Regions from separate parts of the Neorhizobium sp. IRS_2294 genome, predicted to be linked through region 2. Evidence: riboswitches for the same ligand, from Rfam matches in the RefSeq annotation. Region 2 holds a riboswitch; the other holds the start of a gene.
The links. A riboswitch is a leader RNA that binds a small molecule or an ion and turns the genes downstream of it on or off. The one in region 2 is predicted to bind S-adenosylmethionine.
Positions count from the first base shown of each region.

Region 1: linked by a shared signal. The riboswitch ahead of metA (homoserine O-acetyltransferase MetA) and the one ahead of ACQY1K_RS01995 (O-succinylhomoserine sulfhydrylase) in region 2 are both predicted to bind S-adenosylmethionine.

Region 1 covers NZ_CP191439.1:3,288,054-3,297,988, reverse strand. The annotation lists gene ACQY1K_RS15965 (ABC-F family ATP-binding cassette domain-containing protein) at 1-1,768, opposite strand, end outside; gene ACQY1K_RS15960 (thiamine diphosphokinase) at 1,776-2,426, opposite strand; SAM riboswitch at 2,545-2,622, shown strand; gene metA (homoserine O-acetyltransferase MetA) at 2,685-3,608, shown strand; gene ACQY1K_RS15950 (aldose epimerase family protein) at 3,730-4,752, shown strand; tRNA gene ACQY1K_RS15945 (tRNA-Gly) at 4,878-4,952, opposite strand; gene ACQY1K_RS15940 (hypothetical protein) at 4,953-5,165, opposite strand; gene ACQY1K_RS15935 (prolyl-tRNA synthetase associated domain-containing protein) at 5,216-5,713, shown strand; gene trxA (thioredoxin) at 5,795-6,808, shown strand; gene ACQY1K_RS15925 (LON peptidase substrate-binding domain-containing protein) at 6,971-7,645, shown strand; gene ACQY1K_RS15920 (Trm112 family protein) at 7,660-7,848, shown strand; gene ACQY1K_RS15915 (ubiquinone biosynthesis hydroxylase) at 7,875-9,089, opposite strand; gene tesB (acyl-CoA thioesterase II) at 9,204-9,935, shown strand, end outside.
Region 2 covers NZ_CP191439.1:386,458-396,392, forward strand. The annotation lists gene ACQY1K_RS01960 (ArsR/SmtB family transcription factor) at 1-115, shown strand, start outside; gene ACQY1K_RS01965 (PACE efflux transporter) at 54-488, opposite strand; gene ACQY1K_RS01970 (GcrA family cell cycle regulator) at 685-1,224, opposite strand; gene ACQY1K_RS01975 (aspartate aminotransferase family protein) at 1,676-2,872, shown strand; gene argF (ornithine carbamoyltransferase) at 2,922-3,839, shown strand; gene ACQY1K_RS01985 (Hsp33 family molecular chaperone) at 4,039-5,028, shown strand; gene apaG (Co2+/Mg2+ efflux protein ApaG) at 5,042-5,434, opposite strand; gene ACQY1K_RS01995 (O-succinylhomoserine sulfhydrylase) at 5,601-6,791, opposite strand; SAM riboswitch at 6,839-6,917, opposite strand; gene ACQY1K_RS02000 (2'-deoxycytidine 5'-triphosphate deaminase) at 6,991-8,085, shown strand; tRNA gene ACQY1K_RS02005 (tRNA-Gly) at 8,156-8,229, shown strand; gene ACQY1K_RS02010 (glycosyltransferase family 2 protein) at 8,243-9,935, opposite strand, start outside.

The DNA.
Region 1 (9,935 bases), 700 kb from region 2:
CTTCCATTTTGGCGACACGATCGCGTAGTTTTGCCGTCTCTGCGGCAAGCTTTGAAAATGCCGACGGGTCTTTGGCGAAGAGTTTGGGATCGGCCATCTTCCGTTCGGATGTAGCGATCTCGTCCTGCGCCTTGGCCATGTCCTTGGGGAGGTTTTCCAGCGCGAACTTCTGCTTGAAGGAGAGCTTGCCCTTTGACTTGGTGGCAGCCGGAGCAGTGCTGTCCGTTTTCGCCTTTTCCGCCTTATCGGCGCGGCGCTTTTCGTCGGCCATGCCTTTGCGCTGCTGCAGCATGTCGGTATAGCCGCCCGCATATTCGATCCAGCGGCCATCAGGGGCATCCGGGTCTGTCGGGGCGATCGTCGAAGTCACGGTCCGATCGAGAAAGTCGCGGTCATGGCTGACGAGAATGACGGTGCCGGCATAGCCCGCGACGATTTCCTGCAAGAGGTCCAGCGTCTCGATGTCGAGGTCGTTGGTCGGTTCGTCGAGGATCAGAAGATTCGAGGGTTTGGCCAGCATGCGGGCCAGCATCAGGCGCGCGCGCTCGCCCCCGGAGAGGTTCTTGATCGGCGTGCGGATCTGTTCCGGCTGGAACAGGAAATCCTTCATGTAGCCCGCCACATGCCGCTGTTCGCCGTTGACTAGCAGCGTCTCGCCGCGGCCGTCTGTCAGGTAGTGAGACAGCGTATCTGCGGGGTCGAGGTCCTCGCGCTTCTGGTCAAGCGTGGCAATTTCGAGATTGGTGCCGAGCTTGATCCAGCCGCTGTCGGGAGCAAGCTGACCCGTCAGCATCTTGAGAAGCGTCGTCTTACCAGCGCCATTCGGACCAACCAGGCCGATCCGGTCGCCGCGATGAATGCGGATCGAGAATGGCGCAACGATCGGCTTGTCATAGGTCTTGGTGATGTTTTCCGCTTCCACCACCAACTTGCCGGACTCGCGACCTTCGGCGACGGAGGCCTGGACGGAGCCCTGCGGTCCCTTGTGGCCACGGTAGTCGGCACGCATGGCCTGCAGTTCGCCGACGCGGCGCATGTTGCGCTTGCGCCTTGCGGTCACGCCGTAGCGCATCCAGTGTTCTTCGCGCTCGATTGCCTTGCCGAGCTTGTGCTGCTCGATCTCTTCCTCTTCGAGAACCTGGTCGCGCCAGGCTTCGAAATGGCCGAAACCGCGCGACAGGCGGCGGGACGTGCCGCGGTCCAGCCAGACGGTGGCGTTGGACACTTTTTCGAGAAAGCGACGGTCATGGCTGATGACGACCAGTGCGCTGCGGGTCTTGCGCAGCTCGTCTTCCAGCCATTCGATGGTCGGAAGATCGAGATGGTTGGTCGGCTCGTCCAGCATCAGGATATCAGGTTCCGGTGCCATGACGCGGACAAGTGCTGCGCGTCGCGCCTCGCCACCGGAAAGCCTGACCGGATCTTCCTCTCCTGTCAGGCCCAGATTCTCCAGCAGATAGGTGACGCGGTAGGGGTCGTCGCCCGGTCCAAGCCCCGCTTCCGCATAGGCCTGCACGGTTTTGTAACCAGCGAAATCCGGCGCCTGTTCGAGATAGCGGATCGTCGCATTGGGGTGCCGGAAAACCTCGCCCGACTGTGCTTCCACCATGCCGGCGGCGATCTTCATCAGCGTCGATTTGCCCGACCCGTTGCGGCCGACGAGAGAGATGCGGTCGCCCGGCTCCACCTGCAGGGCAGCTCCGTTGAGAAGCGGCGTGCCGCCGAAGGTTAGAACGATATCGTCGAGTTTCAGAATAGGCGGTGCCATGCGGCGTCTATGCTCCGGAAAAATCGTTTGGACGGGCAAGGATCATCGCCTTGCCGTCACGTAAATGTAATTGGACCGGCCCTTCTGCAACGTTGGATACGGTGCGGGAAGAGCCGAAGGGCAGCGTGTAATCCTTGAGAGGATAGCGCGCGCCAAGAATGTCGAGGCCTGCAAGGCCGGTAAAACCGATGACGGAAAACAACGCGCCCTTGGGCAGGTCGAGCGTCCTCGTGCCGGTGAGAAACGGCACGGCCTCTTCCTCGCCGGATGTCAGGAAAACGTCATGGCCGCGTTCGGCAAGGCTCATCGCATGCAGAAAATGCTGGAGCGCATGGTCGGAGCGTTCTCCGCCCAGTGCGCCGATCAGGATGAGCCGCGTCGCGCCGCGTTCGATCGCTTCGGCCGTTGCAATCTCGCCGTCCGTCTCGTTCTTTTCCGGCGGATAGGTCCGGCGCTCGACATCGGGATAGCGCTCGATCAGGTCTGCGTCGGAGGAATCGAAATCGCCCACCCAGAGCTCCGGCATCACACCCAGCGCCTCTGCATGGCGCATGCCGCTGTCGGCCGCGATGAAGCGGCTTGCGGCAACTGCCTTTTGCAGTCGGTCGGTTACGGTGAGGTCACCGCCGAGCAGGATCGTGAAGGTCGAGTTGGCCATTGCCCATGCCCTTATCCTAAACCGGCTGACAAGGGAAAGGCGCGTGTCGCATTGATGCGGCGAAAGCGGGTATTTTTGCTGCCATTGACGGCGGGCGTGGCAAGGATTATTTGAAAAGTCGAAATTCCGTGGTGATTTGGCCGGCCGGCTTGCAGCCACGTAAAAAAAGTCGCTAAAGGGCCGCGAGAAGAGTTTCCAAAACTTCCCACGGGCCGGCTGCGATTTTTCGTGCCGGCTTTTTGTTTTTGGGTTGAAGAGATGCCGATCAAGATCCCCGATACGCTGCCTGCCTTCAATACGCTCGTTTCCGAGGGCGTGCGGGTGCTGACCGAAACGATGGCCGTGCGCCAGGACATCCGGCCGCTGCAGATCGGCCTCCTCAATCTCATGCCGAACAAGATCAAGACCGAGGTGCAGATGGCGCGCCTTGTCGGCGCCTCGCCGCTGCAGGTCGAGTTTTCCCTGGTTCGCATCGGCGGCCACAAGGCCAAGAACACGTCGGAAGAACATCTCCTGTCGTTCTACGAGACGTGGGAAGAGGTGAAGCACCGCAAATTCGACGGTTTCATCATCACCGGCGCGCCGGTAGAAACCCTGCCCTACGAAGACGTCACCTACTGGCAGGAGATGAAGGAAATTTTCGACTGGACCACCACCAACGTGCATTCCACCATGAATGTCTGCTGGGGGGCGATGGCCGCGATCTATCATTTCCACGGCGTTCCGAAGCACGGGCTGAAGGAAAAGGCGTTTGGGGTCTATCGCCACCGCAACCTGTCGCCGGCCTCCGTCTACCTCAACGGCTTCTCCGACGATTTCCAGGTGCCGGTGTCGCGCTGGACGGAAGTTCGTCGGGAGGATGTTGAAAAGGCCGGCAGTGACCTCGAGATCCTGATGGAATCAGACGAAATGGGCCTCTGCCTCGTGCATGAGCGGGCCGGACGGCGGCTGTTCATGTTTAACCACGTCGAATACGATTCCACCTCGCTTGCCGACGAGTATTTCCGCGATGTCGATGCCGGCATCCCCATCAAGATGCCGCACGACTATTTTCCGCACAACGACGATACGCTGGCTCCGCTCAACCGCTGGCGCGGTCATGCGCATCTGCTGTTTGGAAACTGGATTAACGAGATCTACCAGACGACGCCTTACGACCTCGAAAAAATCGGCACCGAGTGATCGAGACCGGTTTCTGCCCCGTCATCCTTGCTGGATGAGAGCCTGACGGATTTTTCGGCTGGCCTCGTTGCAGCTTTGACCGAAATCACGCAGTTTGCCGCAAACATTCGGGAGATGGGTTATGACGGGTCATGAATTCGAGATTTTCGGCACGACGAAGAGCGGCGAGGCGGTGCACCGGATCACGCTGTCGGGCGGCGGGCTGACAGCCCAGGTTCTCACCTGGGGTTCGGTTATCCAGGATCTGCGGCTTGCCGGCCACGAGCCGCCTCTGGTGCTGGGGTTCGACAATTTCGCAGACTATGAGGCCTACTCGCCCTATTTCGGCGCCACGCCTGGTCGCTGTGCCAATCGCATCGGCGATGGCCGCTTCTCGATCGACGGCACAGAATACCAGCTGGAACTCAACGAAGACGGCGTAACCCATCTGCACGGCGGATCCGACGGTATCGCCCGGCGCATCTGGTCGATCGTCGATCACGCGGAAGACCGAGTCGTGCTGCAGATCACCGACCCGGACGGACGCGCCGGATATCCCGGCAACTGCACCGTCACTGCGACCTACCAGCTGATGGAAGACGGGGTGCTTTCGGTGATCTACGACACTGTGACCGACCAGCCGACGCCCGCCAACGTCTGCCAGCACTCCTATTTCAACCTCGACGGTCGTCCCGACATTTTCGGCCACGACATGATGATCGCCGCGGCTGAGCTGACGGCGGTGGATGAACGGATGGTGCCGACCGGCGTCCTGATGCCGCTTGCCGGCACCACGTTCGACCTGAGGGAGATGGGTCCGATCCAGCGGACCGGTGCCGATGGCGAGCAGGTGCCGTTCGATCACAACTACTGCCTCTCGGAGGAAAGGACCGCCAAGCGCTCGGTGGCGCTTGCCCGCAGCCTGTATTCGGGCGTGCAGCTCGAAGTGCGCACCACGGAGCCGGGGATCCAGTTCTACGCGGGCTTCAAGCTCGCCTTGCCGGTGCCCGGCATGGAAGGCCGCCACTATGCGCCTTACGCCGGCTTCTGCCTGGAAACCCAGGTCTGGCCGGACGCCATCAACCACGAGACTTTCCCCAATGCAGTGCTTCGCCCCGGCGAAACCCTGCGACAGGAAACCGACTATGTTTTTTCGAAGAGCTGAGGCCGTGAGAGCGGAGGCTGCCACAAGGTGGCCTCTGTCCCGCTACTGGTGGCGGACATAGGACCGACAATGCTGAGCCTTGGCCCGGCCGCGCCGTCGTTATATTTTTGTTTTTTGGGAGAATTTGGAGCGGGCGAAGGGATTCGAACCCTCGACCCCAACCTTGGCAAGGTTGTGCTCTACCACTGAGCTACACCCGCTCATAAACCGTCGACCCGGTGGTAGTCTGGATCGTCGGTGCCGCTCGTTGCCGGCGACGGGCGGTATATGGCCCAGACTTTTTTCAAATGCAACAGGGAAATGACGATCTCGATGAAGAATTTTTCAGGAGCTTCGAAAGCCCCTGCGAAACAAGGGTTTGCGCCAAAGCGTGCATCTTGGCCGGTCCGAACAATCTGTCTATAGTCCGCCATCCTTACCCCGCCGGCCGGGGCCAACACCTCAAGAGCAGCCAAGATCGATCATGCCAAAAACTGCAGAAGACCTGTTCGCCTTTCTCGATAGCCTCGATATTGCCCACAAGACGAAAGCGCATGCACCGGTGTTTACGGTATCGGAATCAGCCAGTCTGCGTGACGAGATCCCGGGCGGGCATACCAAGAACCTGTTCGTCAAAGACAAGAAGGACCAGTTCTTCGTCATCACGGTCGAAGAAAACGCCAGCGTCGATCTAAAGACCGTCCACAAGGTGATCGGTGCGTCCAGTCGCGTCTCGTTCGGCAATCCTGAAAAGATGCTGGAATTTCTCGGCGTCGTGCCGGGCTCCGTCACCGTGTTCGGCGCGCTGAACGACACGGATAACAACGTCACGTTCGTGCTCGACGAAGACCTCATGCGCGAAGAGGTGATCAATGGCCATCCACTCTCAAACGATGCGACGACGTCGATCGGTCGCGACGATCTTATCCGCTTTCTGGAGGCGACGGGCCATACGCCGCTTGTCTTGAAAGTGACGGGCTGACATACGATCTTTGCAATTCAGAGTAAGACATAATGCGCATCGGCCGTGTGCCGATTGGACTTTTTCCGGGAGAACACTTTCATGAGCGGCACAAACAATCCTTATGGTGGCTCCTATGGCGCCGGTAACTACGGCGGCCAAAACGCGACGGTGAACTTCGGTTCGACGCCTGCAGCGGCCCCAGCGCCCGCGGCTTCCTCTGCCCCTGCTGCTGCCGGTAGCTATATCTCGGACACGACAACCGCAGGCTTCGGCAAGGACGTGATCGAGGCATCGCGCAGCCAGCCGGTTCTCGTCGATTTCTGGGCGCCCTGGTGCGGTCCGTGCAAGCAGCTGACGCCCGTCATCGAAAAGGTCGTCAACGAAGCCCAGGGTCGCGTCAGGCTCGTCAAGATGAACATTGACGACCATCCTTCGATCGCGGGACAGCTCGGGATCCAGTCGATCCCGGCCGTGATCGCCTTTGCCGATGGCCGTCCGGTCGACGGGTTCATGGGTGCCATTCCGGAAAGCCAGATCCGCGAGTTCATCGAAAAGGTCGCAGGTCCAGAGGGCATGGACCAGGCGGCCGAGATCGAGGCGGTGCTCGGCGATGCGGAAACCCTGCTCGGACAGGACGATATCCAGGGTGCCGCACAGCTCTACGGCGCCGTGCTGCAGGCCGACCCGGAAAACCCCAAGGCTGCGGCCGGCATGATGCAGTGCCTGATCGGCATGGGCGAAACGGCCCGCGCCGGCGAGATGCTCGCCTCCCTGCCCGAAGAGATGGCTGCCGATCCCGCAATACAGGCGGTCGCCAAGAAGCTGGAGCAAATCGAGGAAGCCCGCAAACTGGGTGACCCTGTTGCACTCGAGCAGCAGCTTGCCGCCAACCCCGACGATCACGAGGCCCGCGTGAGCCTCGCCAAGATCCTCAACGTCCAGGGCGAACGCGAAAAGGCGGCCGATCACCTGCTGACCATCATGCGCAAGGACCGCACGTTCGACGACGATGGGGCGCGCCGCCAGCTGCTGCAATTCTTCGAGGTCTGGGGCCCGAAAGATCCGGCTACGATTTCCGGGCGCCGCCGCCTTTCGTCGATCCTGTTCTCCTGATTGTGTTGCCGATTGATCGCTAAGCCGGATCGCAGCCTTGCGTTCCGGCGACGATGCCCCACATTAGTTTTATCGGTTTGGCTGAACGGCCAGGTTTGGACAACGGCCAGATTCGGACAGACATTTTTGTCCGGTGAATGTGGTCTGGGAGGTATCGGACCAATGCATGTGGGAAACGCGCGCTATCTGAAGCGGGAGGATCTTCCGGAAACGATCCCGGTCTTTCCGCTGACTGGGGCTTTGCTCCTGCCGGGAGGCCAGCTTCCTCTCAATATCTTCGAGCCGCGTTATCTGTCCCTGTTCGATGCAGCGCTTGCGGGCGACAGGTTGATCGGCATCGTGCAGCCATCATTGATGGAACCGGACGAGCCGCTCGGCGGCGGGCGCTCGGCGCTGTCGTCGATCGGTTGCGCCGGCCGGATCACGTCCTTTGCCGAAACCGGCGATGGCCGCTACATCATTTCGCTCAGCGGGATCTGCCGCTTCAGGCTGCTCGATGAGATCGGTGGCGGCCATCCGTTCCGCAAATTCAGACACGCTCCTTTCCTGTCCGATCTGACCGACGAGGATGACGAAAAAGCCGTCAATCGGCCGGAACTGCTGCGGGTCTTCAAGGCCTATCTCGACGCCAACAAGCTGGAGGCGGACTGGGAAAGCATCGAGCGGGCCGGAAACCGGACGCTGGTGAATTCGCTGTCGATGATGTCGCCCTTTGGCCCTGCCGAGAAGCAGGCGCTTCTGGAGGCACCGGATCTGAAGAGCCGGGCTGATACGTTGATCGCAATCACCGAGATCCTGCTCGCGCAAGGGTCCGGGACAGCGAACGTGCTGCAGTAGGGCAAAGGCCGGTCATGGACGAAAAACTCAGCAAGGTGGACCCGAAACTGCTCGATCTTCTCGTCTGTCCGCTGACCAAGGGCAGGCTGTCACTCGATCGCGAAAACAACGAGCTCGTGTCGCAAGGCGCGCGCCTTGCCTATCCGATCCGCGACGGGATCCCGATCATGCTCATGTCGGAAGCCCGCAAGCTCGAGGACTAGCCTTCAGATCGAGCCGTGAGCAACCTTCAGATCGATCGGCCGCTCAGCAGTTTCGGGTTGTCCTTCACCGTCGTTCCGGCGGCCTGACCGATGAAGAAATCCTTGATCTTCGGAAGCCGCTCCACGACGCCCAAGCCGAAATCGCGGGCGATGCGGATCGGCGTGACGTCGTTTGAAAACAGCCGGTTCAGCACATCCGTCGTCACGCCCATCCGGAACGTATCGAAACGCCGCCACGACTGGTAGCGCTCGAGCACATTGAGCGAGCCGATGTCGAGGCCGAGGCGATCCGCCTCGACGATCGTCTCGGCAAGCGCTGCGACATCCTTGAAGCCGAGGTTGAGACCCTGGCCGGAGATCGGATGAATGCCGTGGGCGGCATCGCCGGCAAGCGCGAAGCGCGGTGCGACAAAGGCACGCGACAGGGTGAGGCTGAGCGGATAGGCCTTGCGACCGCCGACCAGCCGGATCTCGCCCAGCTTGTGGCCGAAGCGCCGCTGCAGCTCTTCCTCGAAGATCAAGTCGTCCGATGCCATCAGGCGCTCGGCGGCATCGGTGCGCTCCGTCCAGACCAGCGACGAGCGATTGTTGGTGAGCGGCAGGATGGCGAACGGGCCGGACGGCAGGAAATGCTCTTCCGCCACGCCTTCGTGGTCGCGTTCATGGGCAACCGTCGCGACGATGCCGGACTGGTCGTATGTCCAGTTGACAGTGCGGATACCGGCCATGTCGCGCAGCTTCGAGCGCACGCCGTCGCAGGCAACGAGAAGGCGGGTTTCCTCGGTCGAGCCATCGGAAAATTTCACGGTCGTATGCGTTGCGGTCGTCTCGAAGCCGGTGGCGGAAAGGCTGTGACGGATCGATACGCCGAGCCGTTCGGCGGCACCGCGCAGGGCGCGCACCATCGCGACGTTCGGCACCATATGGGCAAACGGCCTGCCTGCCTGGATCGTGCCGTCGAAGGTGAGAAAGACCGGGCGGACCGGATCGGATGTCCGGCTGTCGGTGACGATCATCCGGTTGATCGGCTGGGCGTGCGGCAATATTTCGTCCCAGGTGCCGAGGATGTCGAGCATCTGGCTGGCGGCCGCGATGATCGCGGAGGCTCGCTCGTCCTTTTCCCAGACACCGGCCGGTGCGGCCTCGACGACCTGGACCTCCAGATGCGGCGCCGCCTGCTTGACCGCGACCGCCGCCGCAAGGCCCACATAACCACCACCCACAACCAGCATGTCCAGCATTGAAAAACTCCCGAGCACGTCAAACACTTCGTGGCGTTTCCATTTGAGCTCGAAACGCTTAGCCTTAGATATAGATCATCAAGTGCCCGCTTCCTACCGCCGGAGTCCGTCTTAATGTCGAGTTCTTCTACCCCGATCGATCCCATCAGCGCACTGCTGACCGTACTCGACCTCGAAAAGCTGGAGGAGAACCTGTTTCGCGGCAGGACCGGCCCCGACACGGGATGGCAGAGAGTGTTCGGGGGACAGGTGATCGGCCAGGCGCTGGTTGCGGCACAGCGGACGGTGGCCAGCGATCGCTTCGTGCACTCGCTGCATGCCTATTTCCTGCGGCCTGGAGATCCGCTGGTGCCGATCATCTACCAAGTGGAGCGTATCAGGGACGGGTCGAGCTTCACCACGCGACGGATTGTCGCCATCCAGCATGGTCATGCCATCTTTTCGATGTCCGCTTCGTTCCAGATCGACGAAGGCGGTTACGACCATCAGATGTCGATGCCGCCCGTCGCCATGCCGGAAGAGCTGATGCCGGAAAGCGAATTAAAGCAGATGTTCCTGAAGCACGGCTCGGATGCCGTGCGCCGCTACTGGTCTCGCGAGCGTCCGATCGAGATGCGGCCGACGTCGCTTGCGCATTATCTGTCCAAGGAGAAGCTGGAGCCGCGCCAGGATATCTGGGTGAGGACCACCGGCCCGGTGCCGGACGACCGGGCGATCCAGGCAGCGCTGCTTGCCTATCTCTCCGACATGACGCTTCTCGATGCATCTCTCTATCCGCACGGCACCTCGATCTTCGATCCAACCATCCAGGCTGCGAGTATCGACCATGCGATGTGGTTCCACCGT
Region 2 (9,935 bases):
GACATTCAGGCTTCCATCGGACTGGCGTATTGCACCGTCCGAAACTCTGATGGTCAGGCGGCTTCCTGGGTCTTCCATTCCGGCAGCGGGAACAGCTTGTCGTAGCCAAGATTGAAGAGATAGGCATAGACCACGTAGAACAGCGCGATCGCGATATCCATTGTCAGCGCATGGAGAAGGGTAATCTGCAGATACCACGCGATAAACGGCATCAGCACGACCAGCAGACCGATTTCGAACAGCACCGCATGAGCAATGCGCAAGGCAGGCGTCTTTAGCGTCGTACCCCGTCGCGCCTGCAGAAAGCGGTCGAAACCCAGATTGTAGAGGTAGTTCCAGCCGGTCGCGACCGTCGCAGACACGACGCCGACAATGCCCATATGTTCGGCCGGCATGTCGAAGACGAAAGCGCCGAGCGGCACCATCATCAGAAGCCCGATGATTTCAAAGCTGATGGCGTGGCGAATACGGTCTCTTATCGAGCGCATGATCTTCCCCTTTAGGTGAGGTTCATGCCGGGTCGTCCCGGCGTTATGCCCATTCAGGGGGAGGTCGTCCTCTCTCGAGGCCGAAATAGGAGCCCAGGGAGTGCGAGGCAAGTTTTTTCAGCGCAAGTCAGCCATGCCGAAAACGCAAAAGGCGGGCCAGAGCCCGCCTTCGATCTTGTTTCCGTAGCCGCCTGGCTTAGGACGCGCGGGCAGCCGGACGACGGCGCTCGTGTACCGGCTGGTAGGCAAGCTTCGCGTGATATTTGCAATAGGGCGACGCATCCTGCGCATCGCAACCGCAGAAATGGAAGTCGTCCGTCAGCGGATCGCCAACCGGCCACTTGCATGTGCGCTCGGTGAGATCCGTCAGCGACAGACGGCGCGAGATCGGCACGACGACGCTGCCGGAAGCGGTGTATTTCACCGGCTCCGCGACGTTGACGTCCTGATCTTCCTTGAGGGCGTTTGCACCCACCGTCCGTGCTGCGGGACGGGCTGTGTCGCGTCCGGCAAAGCTCGGCGCGCGCGGAGCTGCGGGCGCTGGGCGCTTAGATGCCGGGCGATTGGCCGACGCCGAACCGCCTGCTTTGGCGCGACCCGGAAGGTTGAGACGGTGCACTTTGCCGATCACGGCATTGCGGCTTACGCCTCCAAGTTGGGCTGCAATCTGGCTGGCGCTGAGACCTTCCGACCATAGTTTTTTAAGTCGCTCGACGCGCTCATCAGTCCAGTTCATGCCGTTCTCCGCCTTTGAACGTTGCTGGCAGACAGAATCCGTTCACCTCTGCGGCGAAATAAATCCGCCGCACCCACGCAATCTATGCTTCGAGGTGACTAGTTCCGCCGCATGCGTTCTAGTAATTGAGGATTAACCTAGTGTGTGGCTGACTCCGTGGCAAGAGTCGCTCGAATCGCCGCGAATCGATTTCGCGGTTTTCCCCAACTTGCTGCCCTCAAGAGTCATTTTTGTCACAGACCGAAATGCCGCAATACAGCATCAGGTTGCATCGCGGCATATGCCCCGAAAGCCCTATAAAACACCAAGTTTTGTTGACATGGAGGCACTTAGCCATGATAGTGCCCGCGCCGCCCGGTGGGCGGCATTTTTGATTTTTCAGGCCGCATTCCCGGTCTCCGGAGAGGTCTGGAGAGGGGGGTCGGAACCTACCCAGAGGAGTGATGTCGCCATGGCTGAAGCCGCACTTTACGACACGTTTGCCCGGGCACCTTTGCGCTTTGATCGAGGCGAGGGCGTATGGCTTGTGACGGAAGGTGGCGAGCGATATCTGGATTTCGGCGCAGGCGTTGCCGTCACCTCCTGCGGTCATTCCAATCCGCATCTGGTAAACGCGCTGAAGTCGCAGGCCGAGAAGGTCTGGCACCTTTCCAACCTCTATGAGATCCCGGAGCAGGAGCGTATGGCCCGCCGTCTGGTGGATGCCACCTTCGCGGACAAGGTGTTCTTTACCAATTCCGGCGCCGAAGCGCTTGAGACCGCCATCAAGACGGCGCGTCGCTATCATTTCTCCAAGGGTCATCCGGAGAAATTCCACATCATCACCTTCGAAGGTGCCTTCCACGGCCGGACCATCGCGACGATCGCCGCCGGTGGTCAGGAAAAATATATGGAAGGCTTCGGCCCGAAGGCGCCAGGGTTCGATCAGGTGCCGTTCGGTGATCTCGACGCCCTCAATGCTGCGATCAACGAAAACACCGGCGCGCTGCTGATCGAGCCGATCCAGGGCGAGGGCGGCGTGCGCGTCGTGGACAAGGAATTCCTGCGCGAGCTGCGTCGCATCTGCGACGACCGGGGTCTGCTGCTGATCCTCGACGAAGTGCAGAGCGGGGTTGGCCGCACCGGCCGCTTCTTCGCCCACGAACTGACAGGCATCACGCCTGATATCATGGCTGTTGCCAAGGGCATCGGCGGCGGCTTCCCGTTCGGCGCCTGCCTTGCGACCGCAGAGGCTGCTTCCGGCATGAAGCCCGGCATTCACGGCACGACCTATGGCGGCAATCCGCTCGGCATGGCCTGCGGCAACGCGGTGCTCGACGTCGTGCTGGCCGATGGCTTCCTTGAAAATGTCCGCGATGTCGCGCTCGTGTTCCGCCAGGGACTGGCAAGCCTGAAGGATCGCTTCCCGGATGTGATCGAAGATATCAGAGGCGAAGGCCTGATGCTCGGCATCAAGGCAAGGGTGCCTGCTGGCGATCTGGTCGTTGCAATGCGCGATGAGAAAATGCTGTCAGTACCTGCTGGCGATAACGTCGTGCGCCTTCTGCCGCCGTTGACGATCACGGCCGAGGAAGCCCGCGAGGGGCTCGCACGGATCGAACGGGCAGCCGAAAAGCTGACCGAGGCAGAACTCAAGAAAACAGCCTGAGCGCGATGAGGGGTGCCGGTGACGGTTCCCCTCGATAGGGGACGATAGCATGGCATCACCAAAGCATTTCCTGGATCTTTCGGCGGTTTCGCCGGAGGATCTTCGCACCATTCTCGACGACGCGAAAAGCCGCAAGCAGGCCTTCAAGGCCGGCAAGGGCGACCAGCCGCTCGCCGGCAAGATGTTGGCGATGATTTTCGAAAAGCCGTCCACCCGCACCCGCGTCTCCTTCGATGTCGGCATGCGCCAGCTCGGCGGCGAGACGCTCTTCCTGTCCGGCACGGAAATGCAGCTCGGCCGCGCCGAGACGATCGGCGATACGGCACGTGTCCTGTCGCGCTATGTCGATGCGATCATGATCCGCACCACCGATCACAACCGCATGCGGGAAATGGCAGAGCACGCCACCGTGCCTGTTATCAACGCGCTGACCGACGATACCCATCCCTGCCAGATCATGGCCGACCTGATGACCTTCGAGGAGCATCGCGGTCCTGTCAAAGGCAAGACCATCGCCTGGACGGGTGACGGCAACAACGTGCTGCACTCGCTCGTCGAAGGCTCGGCGCGGTTCGGCTACAAAATGAACATGGCCGTGCCAATGGGCTCCGAGCCGCATGACAAGTTCCTCAACTGGGCCCGCAACAATGGCGGCGAGATCATGCTCTGCCACGACGCCGAACGGGCGGTCACCGGCGCTGATGTCGTCGTCACCGATACGTGGGTGTCGATGAACCAGGAGCACAAGGCGCGTGGCCACAACATCTTCCAGCCCTATCAGGTCAACAAGGCGCTGATGGATCAGGCAAACAAGGACGCGCTCTTCATGCACTGCCTGCCGGCCCATCGCGGCGAGGAAGTCACCGACGAGGTCATCGACGGACCGCAGTCGGTAGTGTTCGACGAGGCGGAAAACCGCCTTCATGCGCAGAAGTCGATCCTTGCCTGGTGCTTCGGCATCGTCTGAGGATCGAAAGCGCTTCCGACTTGAATTCGATGAGAGCCGCCACCATCTGACGGCTTTCAAAGCGCGCCGCCGAACGAGTGCGGCGCTTCAACACGATATCGTCAACGTTCTCAAATCCCCGGCCGGCGGTTCCGCTGCGGCTGTCGCTTGTGTAAAAGCGTTCGAGGAAATGGGAGCGCCGGCGCGAAGGAGTTAACTCATGGCGGAAGCGACTGTTGAACTGAACGAACTCGATTTTGCCGGCGACGACCGCGTCGTGCCCTTCCAGGTGGATGGTCTTGATGTGCGTGGCCGTGCAGTCCAGCTCGGGCCACTCCTCAACGCGATCCTCGGACGGCACGATTATCCGGCACCTGTCGCACGGCTGCTGGCGGAAGCCGTCGTGCTCACTGCACTGCTGGGCACTTCGCTGAAATTCGAAGGCAAGTTCACCATGCAGACCAAGGGTGACGGCCCGGTCGACCTGCTTGTTGCCGATTTCTCCACGCCGGATGCACTGCGCGCCTATGCCCGCTACGACGAGGATGCACTGGCCGAAGCCGTCGAGAACGGCAAGATCTCGCCTGCCGAACTTCTCGGCCATGGCTTTCTTGCGCTGACCATCGATCAGGGCCGCGGCATGCAGCCCTATCAGGGTATCGTGCCGATGGACGGCTCGTCGCTTGAAGAAATGGCCGGCGTCTACTTCCGCCAGTCCGAACAGATCCCGACCAGGGTTCGCCTCGCCGTCGCCGAACTCATCGACCGCGACGAGGACGGCAACCCGCGCCACAACTGGCGCGCCGGCGGACTTGTCGCCCAGTTCCTTCCGCAGGCGCCTGAGCGCATGCGCCAGCCCGACCTGCATGGCGGCGACGGTGACGAACGCGATGCCGTCGAAGTCGAGGACGATGCCTGGTTAGAGGCGAGCACGCTGGTCGGCACCATCGATACGGACGAGCTGACCGATCCGCAGGTGGCGATCGAACGGCTGCTGTTCCGGCTGTTCCACGAGCGCGGCGTGCGGGTCTATGATCCGCAGACGGTGTTCGACCGCTGCAGCTGCTCGCGCGACAAGATCAAGGGCGTGCTGGACGGCTTCTCTGCGGAAGAAATCCACGCGAGTGTGGAAGATGGAGAAATCGCGGTAACCTGCGAGTTCTGCTCGACCACCTACAAGTTCGTGACGGAAGAATTCGAAAGCGCCTGATCCGCTTTGCGGGTCAGTTCAGAACGCGCACGACGCCTGGTGAATCCAGCGAGAAGGCGGGAATGTCGACTTTGAAAGTCTCGCCTTCGTCCGTCTTCATATCGTAGGTGCCGAACATGACGCCGGATGGCGTGTCGAGCGGGCACCCGGACGAATATTCATAGCTGTCGCCCGGCTCCAGTCGCGGCTGGTCGCCAACGACGCCTGGTCCGTCGACCTCGTCGACGATCCCGTTTTCGTCCGTGATGTTCCAGTAGCGGTGCACGAGCGTGACGCTGATCGAGGACTTGTTCTCGATGACGATCCGGTATCCCCAGACATAACGACTGTCCTCGGGGCTCGACTGCTCCTCGAGATAATAGGGCTCGACGGCGACGTCTATGTCTCTGGTGCGGGCGCGGTACATTGGCACCTCAAGATTGCTCATCGTGCCGATATCGTACAGTGGGGGAGAAAGGTCAAGAATTCTCGCGGCTTGCATCTGAGGCAATGTCGCGTTCTTGATGATAGGGATAACTGATATGGTAAACCCGGAGCGTTCCGGGTCTACCCATCGTTCGGCGTAAAGTCGATCAGATCTGCTTCAGCGCCTGCGCGAAATCTTCCAGCAGGTCGTCCGCATCCTCGATGCCGGCCGAAAAGCGCACGGTGCCGGGCGAAATTCCCAGTTCCGTACGGGCTTCGTCGCTGAGGTTTTTGTGCGTCGTCGTTGCCGGATGCGTGATGATCGAGCGGGTGTCGCCGAGATTGTTGGAGATGGTGACCACCTCCATGGCATTCTGCAGCTTGAAGGCCGCTTCCTTGCCGCCCTTCAGCTCGAAACAGACCAGCGTCGATCCGCCCGTCATCTGCTTGGCGATGATATCGGCCTGCGGATGGTCTTTGCGACCGGGATAGATCACTTTCGCGACCTTGGACTGCTCGGCCAGGAAATCGGCGATCTTTGCCGCATTCGACGTCTGCTGGGCAACACGGATCGGCAGCGTTTCCAGCCCCTTGATCAGTGTCCATGCCGTGAACGGCGACATTGCCGGACCGGTATGGCGATAATAGTCCTGCAGGTGCTCCAGAACCCATTCGCGGTCCGAAAGGATGACGCCGGCAAGGCTGCGGCCCTGGCCGTCGATATGCTTGGTGGCGGAATAGACGACCACATGGGCGCCGAGTTCCAACGGCCGCTGGAAGAGCGGCGTTGCAAACACATTGTCGACCACCAGACGGGCGCCGACCTGATTGGCAAGCTTGGCAACGCCGGCAATGTCGATCACTTCCAGCGTCGGGTTTGTCGGGCTTTCCAGGAAAAACACCTTGGTGTTGGGCTTGATCGCCGCTTCCCAGTTGGCAAGGTCGCGACCGTCCACCAGCGTGCATTCGATGCCGTAGCGCGGGGCGAGCGTTTCGACAACCCAGCGGCAGGAACCGAACAGGGCCCGCGCGGCAACGATATGGTCGCCGGCGCGAAGCTGGCACATGAGCGCTGCCGTGATGGCGGCCATGCCGGAGGCGGTGGCGCGGGCTTCTTCTGCACCCTCCAGCGCACACATGCGCTTTTCGAACATGTCGTTGGTGGGGCTGCCGTAGCGGGCATAGATATAGCCGTCGGCCTCGCCCTTGAAACGGGCCTCGGCGGCTTCTGAACTGTCGTAGGCGAAGCCCTGCGTCAGGTAGATGGCTTCCGACATCTCGCCATATTGCGAGCGCAGCGTGCCGCCATGGACGAGCGTGGTGGCCGGGCGCCAGTTCTTGTTCGGGGATTTGCTCATGTGTTCATCACCTTCGTGATACAAAAAAAACCGGCCGCAATCGCAGACCGGTTTTCAACCCGGTCTTTTTAGCCACTTGTTTAACGTGGCTGCAAGCCGACCGGCCAAATCACCACGGGATAAAGCTGCCTTACGCCTCGCTTCCGCTTGCGTCAATGGTCCGCATTTGGTTTTGTCGCCCCCAAAATCTGAAAGAGACATGATGGCTCGCGAAACGGGAATTCTGGCGGACCGCGCAATTGCGGCGCTCTTCGAACAAGGACGGCTGAAGTCCGAGAGGGCGCTTGATCAGGACCAGATCCAGCCGGCGAGCCTTGATCTGCGCTTGGGGCAGAAGGCGTTTCGCGTGCGCGCCTCGTTCATGCCGGGGCCGATGAGCCTCGTGTCCGACAAGCTCGAGCGCCTCAGCCTGCACGTCATCGATCTCTCCGAAAGCGCCGTCCTCGAAACCGGCTGCGTCTATATCGTGCCGCTGATGGAAAGCCTCGATCTGCCGGCCGAGATGTCGGCTTCGGCCAATCCGAAAAGCTCCACCGGCCGCCTCGATATCTTTACCCGCGTCATCACCGATCGCGCCCAGGAGTTCGACAAGATCCCTTCAGGCTATCGCGGTCCGCTCTATCTCGAAATTTCCCCGCGCACATTTCCGATCGTCGTGCGCCAAGGCTCGCGCCTGTCGCAGATCCGCTTCCGCGTCGGCAACGCCCTTCTGCAGGAGCCGGAGCTGTTGGCGCTGCATGGAGCCGAAACGCTGGTCGCCGCCGCGCAGCCGAACATTTCCGGCGGCGGCATAGCGCTATCGATCGACCTTGCCGGCGACAACGATGGCCTGATCGGCTACCGCGGCAAGCACCACACGGCCGTCGTCGATGTCGACAAGAAGGCCCAGCATGATCTGTTCGATTTCTGGGAGCCGATCCACAGCCGCGGCCGCAACGAACTGATTCTGGATCCGGATGAATTCTACATCCTCGTCTCGCGCGAGGCCGTCCATGTGCCACCGCTCTACGCGGCCGAAATGACACCGTTCGACCCGCTGGTCGGCGAATTCCGCGTCCATTACGCCGGCTTCTTCGACCCCGGCTTCGGCCACGAGGCCGCCGGCGGCCGCGGCAGCCGCGCAGTCCTAGAGGTGCGCAGCCACGAGGTCCCGTTCATCCTCGAAGACGGCCAGATCGTCGGTCGCCTCGTCTACGAACACATGCTGGAAGAACCCCAGGGCCTCTACGGCTCCGGCCTCGGCTCGAACTATCAGGCGCAGGGCCTCAAACTCTCCAAGCATTTCCGCAGCTAGGACATCCCCGGACGCTTCCACCCCGGCGACCTTGACAGACAAGGCCCATTGTTGGAAACCTTCCCCCGACGCGGGTGTAGCTCAATGGTAGAGCAGCAGCTTCCCAAGCTGAATACGAGGGTTCGATTCCCTTCACCCGCTCCAATCCCCCTCCCGATCAGCTCTCCTTCCGTCGCGGCATGTGGGGTGTCTTGCTCCAGTGGAACGGCTTTGTCCTGAGTTCCCACAGCGCCTTCCAGGCGGCGAAGGATGTCATCATCCAGTAGAGCGGCACCGCAACCCAGCGACGGCCGACGAGGCGCTTTTCGTGGTTGGTCATCGATCCGATGCCGAGGCCGAGGAAGATGAGATAGCTGCCGAGAATGTTGGTGAAGTCGATCGCGAACAGGCCGACGACCTCGACCGGCAGCGTGTCGATCGGCGCCCGCAGCATTGCCGAGAAGCCGACGCCGAGAAAGACGAGGATCAGCGGATGCAGCAGCGATGACAAAAGCATGCCGCCCACCAGCAATTGGATCACGCAGAAAGGCTTGATGCCGATTTCGCCGATCAGCCGCGCCGGGTCGCGCATCAGCACCAGCCAGGTTTGCAGCCAGCCCTTGAACCAGCGGCTTCTCTGCGACGTCCACACCTTGATCGATAAGGGCGCGTCCTCCAGAGTCTGGTGCCGCATCACGTCGGCGGTAAAGCCGAGCCGGTAGAGCCGCATGCCAAGATCGGCGTCTTCCGTCACGTTGTACGGATCCCATCCGCCGGCTGCGATCAGCGCGCTGGTGCGGAAATGGTTGGACGTGCCGCCGAGTGGAAGCGGCATGTTCATTCTCCCGAGCATCGGCAAAAGGCCGCGAAACAGCGCTGCATATTCGAGCGAAAACAACGCGCTCAACCAGCTTTCCCGGGCGTTGGTGATGATCAGTGGTGCCTGCAGGCAGGCGAGTTCGGATGGTGCCGCGCGAAACCGCCGGTACGCCTCGCGGAGTTGTAGCGGGTGCGGCCTGTCCTCGGCGTCGTAGATTGCCGTGAATTCGCCGCGCGCACCTTTCAGCGCATAGGTGAGAGCCTTTGGCTTCGTCCGCGGACCATAGGCCGGCACTTCGACGATCTCGAACTGGGGGCCAGGCTCAAGCGCCTTCAAGGCTTCGATCGTCTGCCGGTCGTCGATTTCGCATACGAACTTGATGTCGAGCAGAGATGCGGGCCAGTCCAGCCGCTTGAGGCTTGCGACCAACTGCTCGGCCATGTCCTCTTCGCGGTAGAGTGCGACCAGAATAGTGTAACGCGGCAGCAGCCCGAACGGTGGAGCGACTGGCACGCGTTCAGGCGCCACCAACGTTTGCCGGATCATCGCCGAAAGCCGAAGACAGAGCGTCGAGAAATAGGTGAGCGACAGGACGATATGCAGCGCAAGCAGCGTATCGATCGGTGCAATCAGCAGGAGACAGGCAAGGGTCGTCAGAAACGACCCACCGTAAAAGCCCTGGTGGCCTGCGAGCACAACGCGGGCCGACAGCAGGGGTCTCTGCTCGAACAGGGTATTCGTGGTCTCGCGGATGCGGCGCGCTGCATCGGCTTTCCAGACGGATTCGCGAATGGCGCTCGGCGTGGTGATGACGAGATCGCGGCCCACAAGCGGCAGGGTCGCAAGCGTTGCCGCAATCTGCGAAAGTCGCGCCGCCTCCGGCACGATGGCGATTTCCTGCGCCTTGTTGCGATGGGCGATCCTCACCATGGTCGGGCGTGTCAGCTGGGCGTCGGTCGAGGGCAGGATAACGACAAGCGCGGGATCGAGCGACGAGACGAAGGGAAGTCGCAGCAGACGGGCGATGGCACCGTAATAGGCGTCTTCCCTC